Regions from separate parts of the Paenibacillus sp. FSL P4-0176 genome, predicted to be linked through region 2. Evidence: predicted binding sites of a transcription regulator. Region 2 holds the regulator's gene; each other region holds the start of a gene.
The links. Region 2 encodes Rex, which represses fermentation and respiration genes when NADH is low (regulators of the CRP and FNR family bind a similar motif). Its sites were predicted from a motif close to TTGTGAAATATTTCACAA; they were not measured.

Region 1: a site for Rex is predicted at 1,789-1,806, ahead of MKY95_RS30695 (formate/nitrite transporter family protein). Genes of this name have one in related genera too.
Region 3: a site for Rex is predicted at 1,601-1,618, ahead of nadA (quinolinate synthase NadA). Genes of this name have one in related genera too.
Region 4: a site for Rex is predicted at 1,031-1,048, ahead of adhE (bifunctional acetaldehyde-CoA/alcohol dehydrogenase). Genes of this name have one in related genera too.

Annotation. Positions count from the first base shown of each region.
Region 1 is NZ_CP150242.1:6,709,244-6,712,461, forward strand. It holds gene MKY95_RS30685 (molybdopterin oxidoreductase family protein) at 1-403, opposite strand, end outside; gene MKY95_RS30690 (hypothetical protein) at 589-813, opposite strand; gene MKY95_RS30695 (formate/nitrite transporter family protein) at 829-1,680, opposite strand; gene MKY95_RS30700 (FAD-dependent oxidoreductase) at 2,059-3,218, opposite strand, start outside.
Region 2 is NZ_CP150242.1:4,520,394-4,523,611, forward strand. It holds gene MKY95_RS20710 (amidohydrolase) at 1-963, opposite strand, end outside; gene MKY95_RS20715 (redox-sensing transcriptional repressor Rex) at 950-1,603, opposite strand; gene dinG (ATP-dependent DNA helicase DinG) at 1,823-3,218, opposite strand, start outside.
Region 3 is NZ_CP150242.1:64,867-68,084, reverse strand. It holds gene nadB (L-aspartate oxidase) at 1-555, opposite strand, end outside; gene nadA (quinolinate synthase NadA) at 591-1,529, opposite strand; gene ftsH (ATP-dependent zinc metalloprotease FtsH) at 1,829-3,218, opposite strand, start outside.
Region 4 is NZ_CP150242.1:4,810,123-4,813,340, reverse strand. It holds gene MKY95_RS22350 (Crp/Fnr family transcriptional regulator) at 1-698, opposite strand, end outside; gene adhE (bifunctional acetaldehyde-CoA/alcohol dehydrogenase) at 1,129-3,218, shown strand, end outside.

The DNA.
Region 1 (3,218 bases), 2.2 Mb from region 2:
CACCAAGCGCATTGAAGAAACGTCGGTCCATGCCGTCTACGCCGAGAATGCCCATGTTACCGTAAAAGCTGTAGGGCAGGATGCTCTCCGGGCCGTAGGTTTCGGACAATGCAGTGAATTTGGTCGTAATCTCACGAATCGCTTCATCCCAACTGATTCGTTCAAACTTGCCTTCACCTTTGGCTCCTACACGTCTCATCGGATATTGTAGACGCTCGGGGTGATACACCCGCTCAGTCATATTTCTAACTTTATTACAGATGGCACCCTTGGTTATGGGATGATCCGGATTGCCTGCCACCTTCACAATTTTGCCGTTCTCTTTATGTAATAACAGACCACAAGTATCCGGACAGTCGAGCGGGCACACCGCCGCAAATATACCATTCTCCTGATCGATCATCGTAAGGCTCCCCTCTTTAAAAGCTATCCCTATATCATATCTTCTTCGAGGTTATCGCGTAAAGAGAACAGTATGTTTTTGCTTCATATTCGCCGCTATAGCGGCTTTAAATTATTTTCAAAAAAATGTTTTTGAGTTTGATTCAACTTCAGAATTCAGGGGTAAATTAAAAATAAGGCATTAGGCTAGTGTTTCCCCACTTCCTCCTCATGCCATATCATGGACCACTCCCGAAATTCGCCATGAACAGGTTTCGTTCCCCCGAACCTTGTCATGGCGAATTTATTTTGCGTTAAACTCCAACAAAGACCCCATACAAAAAAACGATCCCGCCCTGCTCCGTCACAGCATATTCGCCATGATCCGAGCAAGATCAGAATCGTCTTCACTTCTAATATACGTGTATACATGCCTCGCTGTGCCCGCTATGCTTGTTTGCTCAACATCACTCTAGCCTCCGTCTCCATAGGTTCGATCGACGTTGCTACCTCCGGTTTCACTTTTGGCTCAGCTTGGCGCAGGTACACCACCCAATAGGCTGCAGCAACAAACAGAGCACCTCCAGTAAGATTCCCGAGCCATACCGGAATGAAATTCATCACATATTGACCCCATGAATAATGTCCTTCAAAGATTGCCGCCGGGATGAGGAACATATTGGCCACAACGTGCTGGAATCCAATCGCCACAAATGCCATCGTTGGAAACCAAATGCCCAGTACCTTGCCACTCATCGTATCCGAAGCATAAGATAACCACACGGCCAGCGCGACCAGCCAGTTACAGCCGATGCCAGAGATGAAAGCTTGCAGGAAGCCGTCATGCAGCTTATGCCCAGCCAAATCCACTACTTTTGCCAGATATACACCCTCTCCGGTCAGACCAAGCACATGTCCAAACGCGTACGCGACAAACAAAGCTCCAACAAAATTACCAATCGTCACTAAGGTTAGATTTTTCAACATACTACCCACAGATAATTTTCGTGCAATCGTTGCAAGTGGAACTGCCATCATGTTGCCCGTCAGCAGCTCGCCACCACCTATGAGTACCAAGATTAATCCAACCGGGAACACTGCTGCTCCAATCAGATTGACCAGACTCCCCCACTCTGCTGGTGCAGAAGCAATTACCCGAATATCCAATAGAAAACCCAGCGCAATAAAAGCCCCTGCCAGAAAACTAAGCACCAGTACAGAAGACACCGGATATTGAGCCTTCTTCTTGCCTGTTTGCGCCGTATATTGTGCAACCTCAAGAGGTGTTTTTGCTGCCATATCATTCATCCTCTCCTTCATTGTTCATCATTGGATAAAACCATCTGAAATTCATTAGTTATGCGTTGAATACCACATCCTAATTGTATCTCGGTCCTAAACATAACTTTGTGCAAATTATCACAATGTTACTTAAAAAGATACTTTAAGAGTGTCTTGGAATAGTTATGACAGCAAGAGTGTAGTAAGCCCTTTTGTAGCTAAAACAAAAAAAAAAGAAGACTGACGATATACTCGCCAGTCTTCTCTTTCCTTTATAATCGTCCGCCTTGTTTCGTAATCTTGGCAGTTATTGTACTCCTCTTATTTACGGACAAGCATGACTTATCTTTGTATGGCGTTTATCATGCCCTCTGTTCAACCATCTATTCTGCTTCCTTACACCATTGCTGGTGCTTTTACTTCTATTGGAGGCAGTGCTTGCAGACCAGCCGTGTTCAGGAAGTTCCATGGTTTGTTGTAATGTGGCTGGAAGAAGAAGTCGATGAAGGCCAGCTCATCTACGGTCATGTTATTTTGGATGCAGACCGAGATCGTATTAATCGATTGGGTCAGATCAACCTGAGACATCACCTGTGCTCCAACGATCCGACGAGTAGCCTGCTCATATACCACTTTAAGCAACAGTTTCTCAGCCGTTGGCATAAACTCCGGACGGTAGCTGTCTTCCAGTACGACAGATTCAACAATCAGGCCTTCGTCAGCCGCAGACATTTCCGTCATCCCTGTACCCGCGATATTTTGCTCATAAATTTTGATACCCGATGTTCCTTGTGTACCCATATACGGTGTCGTAGGACGAACCAGGTTACGGGCTACGAGTGTACCCATCCGCACGGCGTTGGTTGCCAGTGGAATGTAAGATGCTTTGCCTGTTGGGTTGTAATGAATAGCACAGCTGTCACCCGCAGCGAAGACGTCTTTTTGACTCGTTTGCATATATTTATCCACGATGATTGCGCCGTTTGGCAGCATATCCACTTGGCCTTTGAGCAGCTCTGTATTTGGACGGAAACCAATGCACAGAATAACCAGATCGGTTTCGAACTCTCCTTTGGACGTGATCACTTTAGTCACTTTGCCATTTTCACCAGTAAACTTCTGTACCGTTTGACCAAGTGCCAAATTGATGCCGCGTCCAGTCAACGTATCTTCAATCGCATCCGTGAACTCAGGGTCCAAGTATTTATTCAAAATCCGGTCCACACTGTCGATCAGGGTAACTTCCTTGCCGTTCATTTGGAAAGCTTCCACCAGCTCTACGCCGATATATCCTGCACCTACAACAGTGACACGTTTGGCATCTTTGGCTTTTTCAATAATCGTGTTGGAATGATTGTAGTTTTTGCAAAGTAAAATGTTATCCATCTCGATGCCTTCAAGCTTTGGAACGACAGGCCATGACCCCGTTGTCACGATCAGTTTGTCAAACGTATCTTCAAATTCTTCCCCGGTTTGCAGGTTTTTAGCCTGAAGGGTATGGCCCTTGGCATCTACTGCTGTTACTTCATGAAGCATCTTGGTCTCAACACCAAGCT
Region 2 (3,218 bases):
AGCCAGTCTCATTTCCTCGAACATATCCAGGTTGTTGTTGCTTGCCGGTCCGTCTGTTCCGAGTGACACGGTAACTCCTGCTTTCAGCAACGCAGGTACCCGCGCAACACCGGAAGCGAGTTTCAGGTTACTTCCCGGGTTATGGGATACAGCCACATCATGACGGGCCAGAATCTCAATCTCTTCGTCATTCAGATGCACCGCATGTGCAACCAGGGATGGACGAGAGAAAAAGCCCAGTTTCTCCAGATGTGCCACAGGACGCAGTCCATAATCAGCCACGTTCTGCTCGACTTCACGAAGCGTTTCCGACATATGTGTATGAAGGGGAAGGTTTAGGTCGTTCGCGACCTGCACAAGCTTCTCTATGTAGTCAGGAGGGCATGTATATGGTGCATGTGGCGAGATTACGGTTGTAATGCGACCATCTGCCTGTCCATTCCACTCACGCGCAAACGCAGCCGACTCCTCCAGCTTCCGCAATTGTTCTTCCTCCGAGCACAACCCGATTACACCACGTGCCAGTGCTGCTCTAACGCCGGATTGCTCCACAACTTTGGCAACTTGATCCATGTGATCGTACATGTCCAGGAAAGCTGTAGTTCCGCCTTTCAACATTTCAAGCACCGATAGCGAAGTTCCCCAATATACGTCTTCTGAAGTCATTTTCGCTTCCATCGGCCACATTTTTTCCTGCAACCATACTTGCAATGCAAGATCGTCTCCGTGCCCTCTGAGCAACGACATCGCTGCATGACCATGCGTATTGATCAGACCCGGCAGGAAGAACAGTCCTTTTCCATCCACTTTGGTACAATTTTTGTCTTCATCCGGCAATGTCTCACCAATATGCACAATCTTTTCATTCTCAACAACCATGTATCCGTGGACCACGTTCCATGTTGTGCCGCCTTCATTAACGGCAAATTTGCCGTTGTGAATTACCCATCTATTTGTTGTCATCTTCCTCGTCGTCCTTTCCAGTCTCCAAGTAATAGGCCAAACTAAGCAGATCCGTTGTAAAGTCAGCATGGTGAATGCGGATATGCGGCGGTGTTTTTAGAATGGTTGGTGCAAAATTAAGGATCGCTTCAATTCCTGATTCAATAAGCTGATCGGCTACATTTTGGGCTTCCGTATCCGGAACCGTGATAATTCCGATGCGAATGTTTTCCATTTTAACCGCTTCCGTCAATTCATCCATTGGTTTTACCGTCAAACTGTTGATTTGACTACCAATCTTCGGTCCGTATGCATCAAATACAGCAACAATTTTCATGTTGTCTTTCAGATACGCGTTATAGTTGGACAAGGCCTGTCCGAGATTACCCGCTCCTACCAGAGCTACATTAATTTGCTGATCGATTTTGAGAATGTGACGAATTTTCTCGATCAAATAGGATACATCATACCCGATCCCTTTACGACCAAAATCACCGAAGTAAGCCAGGTCTTTACGAATTTGGGCCGGATTCAGATCCAGCCTCTGTCCAAGCTCTTGAGAAGAAACAGTAGCCACCTCACGCTGATGCAACTCGTTCAAATAACGCAAGTAAACAGGCAGACGTCGTACCACCGCTTCCGAAATTTTATCCGATTTCATTCTTGCTCCCCCTTACCAAGGCCACGATAAAATAATAGATGAAAAGATGAGCATTCTGTATAAAACTCAAAGATAAACGTGACATTTTATACAGAATGCTCCTTGTAATTTAGGTTATAAGTTCTTACGTGCAACTGCTTTAATCGGATACGGAAATATCTAATAAAGTTTAACGCCAAACGATAGTGTCATGCAATGATATAACGAACAAAACAACCATTATTTTTGTTCATTAGCAGGTTTTTCCAACCACTCGGTAATTCGTGGAACCATCTGCTCCGTGAGCATATGCTCCATTTTGGGTCCAGGTAATGAATATAAAAAGAATTTACCATAATACGCTTCAATCACCCGTGTATCATAAACAATGACAATTCCTCTGTCCTTTGCTGTACGTACCAATCGGCCAAATCCCTGTTTGAAACGAATGACCGCTTGTGGCACGGACAGTTTCATGAACGGATTTTTCTTCTGCTCCTGAAGCAACTCACTCTTGGCTTCCACCAACGGATGATTCGGTGGCTGGAACGGCAGTCGCACAATAGCGAGACAAGTTAACGCCTCTCCCGGGATATCTACACCCTCCCAGAAGCTGCTTGTGCCCAGAAGTACCGTTGCTTTGGCATCTTGGAACCTGCGAGTCAATTTGGAACGACTTCCACTGTCAACGCCTTGCCCAAGCAACGAGATGTCGTTGCCAGACAGTGCCTCCTTCAGCGGATCATAGACCTGTCGCAACATCTTGTATGAAGTAAACAGAACCATCATGCGTCCACGCGTAGCAATTGCCGTCTCTGCAAGTGATTGCACCAGCATATTAACAAAGTGCGCATCACCCACACTTCCCTTCACACTCGGGAAATCACGCGGAATCACCAGAAGTGCCTGATCGCGATAGTTGAAAGGTGATGGCAGCATCGACGTTAACAGCCGATTATTCTCAGAGGCTTCCTGTAAGCCAAGCTGCTCAATCATGAACTGGAATGACTTATCTACCGAGAGCGTAGCCGATGTAAGCACAACACTTTTCTTTTTGTCAAAAAATAAATCCTTAAGTTGGGCACTGACATCTACAGGTACGGCATACAGCTGAAGAGATTTACTGCGGAACTGACCGCTGGCTTCCATCCAGTACACCGTTTTGGCGTCATCCATACGCATGAAGAAACGTAGATTCTCCTTCAATGTGGTCAGATCTTTCAGCAATCCTGTAATGTCCGTGATCAGACTATCCGATTGATAATCATCCTGATCCTCTTTCACTTCAAGCAGCAATTTGTCCCCTTTGCGAACCAAATCGCCCAGAGTCACATAGATCTGGTTCTCCAGATCCTGCAACTCCTGCCATTTTGCAGGTTTCTGAGATGCTTTCAGACGCAGTGAAAATTGCCCCGTCTCTCCCGGTGAAGCATCACTTCGTTCAGGCAAGAGACCAAACAAGGCATCGCTCATACGATCCCACAGCTCCTTAACTTCAAGAGCGAGCGGGAACATCTGATCCACCATGGAGCCCCATTGCACCGAATTTTCATGCCCGGAAAACTGCGAACGAAGCATAGGTAGCTGACCATTACGACTGTCTTTAAATAGGCGGGTCAGTGTATGAACCAAGGTG
Region 3 (3,218 bases), 2.8 Mb from region 2:
AACCAGAGCGCCAATGCATTCCCCTCGATCTCGATCTGTAATCAGGTCAACAACAAAATGCTCATCCCATACTTCAATCCCGGGATGTTCATTCACTTCAACAGCAAGCGCACGTACAATCTCATATCCTGTTGCATCTCCGTTGGCATGCAAAATACGGCGGTGGCTATGCGCACCTTCCTGCGTCAACGCCAACTCGCCGTTCTCCAGATCAAATAAAGTACCCAAACGAATCAGTTCCTTCACTCCGTCCGGCCCCTCATTCACCAATACCTCTACCGCTTCGGAGCGGCATAAGCCCGCTCCTGCTACAAGTGTGTCCTGCAAGTGGTAAGCAGGTGAATCATCCTCAGCAATAACCGCAGCAATGCCTCCCTGCGCATATCTGGTGTTACTTTCAAGTAATGACTTCTTCGTGATCATTAATACACGTTGTTGTTCACTTGCCTTAATGGCAGTAAACAAACCAGCAATCCCTGAGCCTATAACCAGTACATCCGTCTCTACCATGGGTAGCGCAGACAGATCAAAATCAACTAAATATTGCGGTATCATGTTATTCACCTGTCTTGGAGCAAGAGTAGCGCATCCTACTTTACCAACAACATGCGCTCTAGTGATTCTCTGGCTTTGTCGGCAACGGCCGGTGGCACGTAGATTTGCGGCTTCATCGTTTCCAGGCATTTCACCAGTTTCTTCAAGTTGTTCACCTTCATGTTGGGACATACGAGGAACTTGGTAGCAAAGTGGAACTGTTTATCCGGACTATCCAGACGAAGCTGATATCCTGTACCATCTTCGGTACCTACGATAAATTCCTTCGCTGATGAATTTTTGCAATACTCCAGAATAGCTGTTGTGCTGCCTACAAAATCACCCATTTCTACAACCTCAGGGCGACACTCTGGATGGACAACAAACTCCGCATTGGGATGCTTGGCTCTCATCTCCACCACATCTTTGACTGTAAGCATATCGTGAGTGTTGCAGTAACCTTCCCAGATAATCATTTTCTTGTCTGTATGCTGCTGCACATAATGTCCCAGGTTTTTATCCGGTACCCAGATAATTTCGTCGGAATCCACCGATTGAATAACCCGGACTGCGTTCGCCGATGTACAACAGATGTCAGTCTCTGCTTTGATCTCAGCCGAGGAATTGATATACGTAACCACCTTGGCATTAGGATGTTGTGCTTTCAATTTGCGTAGTCCATCCACATTCACCATATCTGCCATTGGGCAGCCCGCACGTTCGTCCGGGATAATAACTGTTTTATTTGGCGCAAGAATTTTAGCGCTTTCACCCATAAAATGAACACCACAGAAAACGATCACATCCGCATCTGTCTGTGCTGCCTTCTGGGCTAACAGAAACGAATCTCCACGGAAGTCGGCAACCTCCTGTACTTCGTCACGTTGATAATAATGGGCAAGAATAATGGCATTACGTTCCTTCTTCAACACCATAAGCCGCTCACGCAGCTCGCGGTTCATCTCAGCCTTGCGCTCTAAAGCCAGAGCTTCCACCTGTGATCCTCTCCTTTATCGGGACAGCGTCATGCGCTGTTTCGTGGGCTAACCTAAGTCGTTATCTTCGCTTGAGAAACGAATCACAAGCGGTTTAACAACTAATTTACACAACGTTCACGACTCTGTCAATAAATGAAAAAGGCCCGGAACAGCGCTGTAACCACCTGTTTGCTAACTGGTTCGCCATCTAACTCCCGTTTATCTTTATCTATCCTCTTTTAAAATAATGGATAAAAAAAGAGAGCCTCGAGGGCTCTCTTGATTTCACCTGCTATCATAGCCAGATGTATTATGCATTAAGACGTTGGCTTAGTTCCGCCATCATCCGGGTTATTGTTATTACCCTTTTCCAGATTCGGAGCTTCGTTTGGAATATCTCCGGCTGGTGGCTCAGGCGTTTCATCTTTACCTTGAATACGAACACGCACATCACCGATGGTGTCGATGATTGGCTCTCCGCCTTCAGTTGGTGTGCCTTCACCATCATTGTCATTCTCTGCTTTTGGAGTCAAAGAACCTGTTTCGATCAATTGCTTGATCTGATCCATTTCCAAAGTCTCAACCTCAAGCAAAGTTTGAGCGATCAGGTGCATCTCTTTTGAATGTTTAACAAGCAAGTCCTTACACTTCTCATAACAGTCATTGATAAAGCGTTGCATTTCCTGATCAATCTCGTAAGCAATGGAATCCGAGTAATTCTGTTCATGACCGATATCCCGACCAAGGAATACCTGTCCTTGTGAACTTCCGAATTGCATAGGTCCCAATTTCTCACTCATACCGTATTCCATTACCATGCTGCGAACAATACCTGTCGCTTGCTGGAAGTCACTGTATGCACCAGTACCAATTTCTCCGATGAACAATTCTTCAGCTACACGACCTCCGAGAAGTCCGGTTACTTTATCCAGCAATTCTTGCTTGGTAACCAGCATACGGTCTTCTTTTGGCAACATGATTACATATCCACCCGCACGTCCGCGCGGAATAATGGTCACTTTATGTACCATATCAGCATGTTCGAGGAAGTATCCTACAATGGTATGACCTGCTTCGTGATAAGCAACGATTCGTTTCTCGCGATCACTGATGACACGGCTTTTCTTCTCCGTACCAACGATGACACGGTCAATCGCTTCGTCAACTTCCTTCATGGAAATATCTTTACGGTTACGACGCGCTGCAAGCAATGCCGCTTCGTTCAAGAGATTTTCCAGATCTGCACCAGAGAAGCCTGTTGTACGCTTCGCGATAATATCCATCTTCACATCTTTGGTCAATGGTTTATTACGGGAATGTACTTTCAGGACAGCTTCACGACCTCTTACATCAGGGCGGTCAACCGTAATTTGACGGTCAAAACGTCCAGGACGCAGCAAGGCAGGGTCCAAAATATCTGCACGGTTCGTTGCAGCTATGATGATAATACCTTCATTAACTCCGAATCCGTCCATCTCAACGAGCAACTGGTTGAGTGTCTGTTCACGTTCATCGTGACCACCACCGAGACCAGCACCACGCTGACGTCCTACAGCATCAATCTCATCGATAAAGATGATACATGGGGCATTTTTCTTCGCATTTTCAAACAAATCACGTACACGTGATGCACCGACACCGACAAACATTTCCACGAAGTCGGAACCTGAAATAGTGAAGAATGGTACACCCGCTTCACCGGCTACG
Region 4 (3,218 bases), 290 kb from region 2:
TTCGGGCAAAGCTCACAGTGACAGATTCCTTGTAGCATCTTCAGATCTTTGATGACAATCATGCCATTGTCATATTCAATCCCGTCTTTCTTACGCAGGTCGCTTAACATGCGGTTTACACTTTCACGAGTGGCTCCAATCATATTGGACAGGTCCGTGTGAGTAATTTTTTTGTGAATAATGACATGCTCTCCATGAGGCTCACCATACGAATTCGACAACCGAATGAGGGTGGAGCAGAGTGCACCCGGTTTGCCGTATAACATGAGATCCCGGAATTTGGTCTGTGTCAACCGGTGGTGGATGCCCATCCATTTCATGAAGTCGATCGCAAAGTCACAATGCTGGCAGATTAACATCTCCAGGTCTTTATGCTCCAGTACACCGATCTCACTATCCTCTAATACTTCCGCAGAGAAGCTGTGTTTAGAGCCAAAGAAGGGATCAGCCTGCCCAATCATATCACCGGATTGATACATGTACATGATCAGTTCCTTGCCTTCATCCGTGGATTTGGTGATCTGGGCACGGCCCCGTTTCATATAATAAAGTTTGTCAGAGATGTCGCCTTCCCAGTACAGATGTGTACCTTCCGGATAGGTTCTATCTTTCATGGTAACCAGCAGATGGTTGAAATTTGCTTCCGAGAAACAGTTAGTATTACCGCGCTTTTCCAGTACAGTTGTTAGTTCTCTCATAAGTCTATCTCCCCTTTATGTCCATCGGACGACCTTCTGTAGTAAGCAGTAGCCTCCGAGGTTCGCCGCAAACCGTTGCCGTCCTGATCAGGGTCATCTCGGCCGGGAGGAAGGACGGTACAAATTGCGGTGGTTCAATTTTTAAGTTCAGTATATACCTAATCTTACCGTTTGAGGGGGAAGGAAAGGGGGCAAAAATGACGAAATTTCAAACATTGTGATAAAATTCACTTTTAATGGAGAGGATGAATTTTACAGCCCTATATTTTAAATAAGAAGTAAAAATGGTCGTGTGAAGGACACTACAAAACTTAAATTAAATTTGTTATACTTTGTGAAAAAAATCACATAATTAAGTTTATTGTCATGTTACGATGTGAATGTAAACGAGAGAGACAAACTAATACGAACCTTTAGGAGGATGAGGGAGATGGCTGTAAAGAACGAAGTCGCCCCAGCAAAAGAACCGACAGCAGGTCAGTATATTCAAACGTTAATCGACAAAGCGAATAAAGCACACGCCGCATTCATGAAGATGGACCAGAAGCAGATTGACCGGATTGTGCAAGCAATGGCGCTTGCGGGTCTGGATAAACACATGATGCTCGCCAAGATGGCCGTAGAAGAAACTGGCCGCGGAGTATATGAGGATAAAATCACCAAAAATATATTTGCAACAGAATATGTGTACCACAGTATCAAGTACGATAAAACCGTAGGTGTGATTGAAGATAACGAGTATGAAAGCTTCCAAAAAATTGCGGAGCCGGTCGGCATCATCATGGGTATTACACCAGTTACCAACCCAACATCAACGACGATGTTTAAAGCATTGATTTCCATCAAGACGCGTAACCCGATCATCTTTGGTTTTCACCCATCTGCACAGAATTGTAGCCGGGAAGCTGCCAAAATCCTGCTGGAAGCGGCTGTGAAACATGGTGCACCAGCAGATTGTATTCAGTGGATTGATGATCCTTCCATGGATCGTACAAACGAACTGATGAATCACAATGATGTGGCTCTCATTCTGGCAACAGGCGGATCAGGCATGGTACGTGCAGCGTACAGCTGTGGTAAACCTGCACTGGGCGTAGGACCTGGTAACGTACCTTGCTTTATCGAGAAAAGCGCAGATATCAATCAGGCAGTGACGGATTTGATCCTGTCCAAATCTTTCGATAACGGCATGATCTGTGCTTCTGAACAAGCGGTCATCATTGAAGAACCGATCTTTGATCAAGTGAAGAAAAAAATGATCGCAAATGGCTGTTACTTTGTTAACAAAGATGAAGCAGCAAAATTGACAGCAGGTGCGATTAATGCCGAGAAATGTGCGGTGAACCCGGCGATTGTTGGTCAATCTGCGGTGAGCATTGCCAAATTGTGCGGTATTGAAGTTCCAGCAGGCACCAAAATTCTCGTGGCCGAAATTGAAGGGGTAGGTACCAAATTCCCATTGTCGGCTGAGAAATTAAGCCCGGTACTGGCTTGTTACAAAGTTAAAACGGCAGCAGAGGGCATTGAACGTGCAGCAGAAGTGGTTGCATTTGGCGGCATGGGTCACTCCTCGGTTATCCACTCCACAAATGAAGAAGTGATTGGCAAGTTCGCAGATCGTCTGCAAACCGGACGGATTATTGTGAACTCACCATCCACACACGGTGCCATCGGGGATATCTACAACACAAACATGCCTTCATTGACACTGGGATGCGGATCATACGGACGTAACTCGACTTCTTCCAACGTAACCGCTGTGAACTTAATCAATGTGAAAAGGGTGGCTCGCCGTACCGTGAATATGCAATGGTTCAAAGTGCCGAACAAAGTCTACTTCGAAAAAGGGGCAACGCAGTATCTTGCCAAAATGCCTGACATCACACGTGTGGCCATTATTACGGATGCCATGATGGTGAAGCTTGGATATGTTGAAAAGGTAGAACACTATCTGCGTCAACGCCAAATGCCGGTAGCAATCGAAGTGTTCTCCGATGTTGAGCCAGATCCATCCACAACAACGGTAGATCGCGGAACCGAAATGATGCGCCGCTTCCAACCAGACTGCATTATCGCACTCGGCGGTGGATCACCGATGGATGCTGCCAAAGCCATGTGGTTGTTCTATGAATATCCGGACACGGACTTCAACGATCTGAAACAAAAATTCATGGATATCCGCAAACGGATCTACAAATATCCACGTCTCGGCGTAAAAGCGAAATTTGTAGCAATCCCAACAACATCCGGTACAGGTTCTGAAGTGACATCGTTCGCGGTTATCACAGATAAAAATCAAGGTAACACCAAATATCCATTGGCCGACTATGAGCTGACTCCAGACGTAGCGATTGTCGATCCGGAGTTTGTATACTCCCTGCCTAGAACAGCGGTTGCCGATACAGGTATGGACGTACTGACGCATGCGATTGAAGCTTATGTATCTGTTATGGCAAATGATTACACGGATGGACTTGCGATCAAAGCAATCCAACTGGTGTTCCAATACCTGGAGCAATC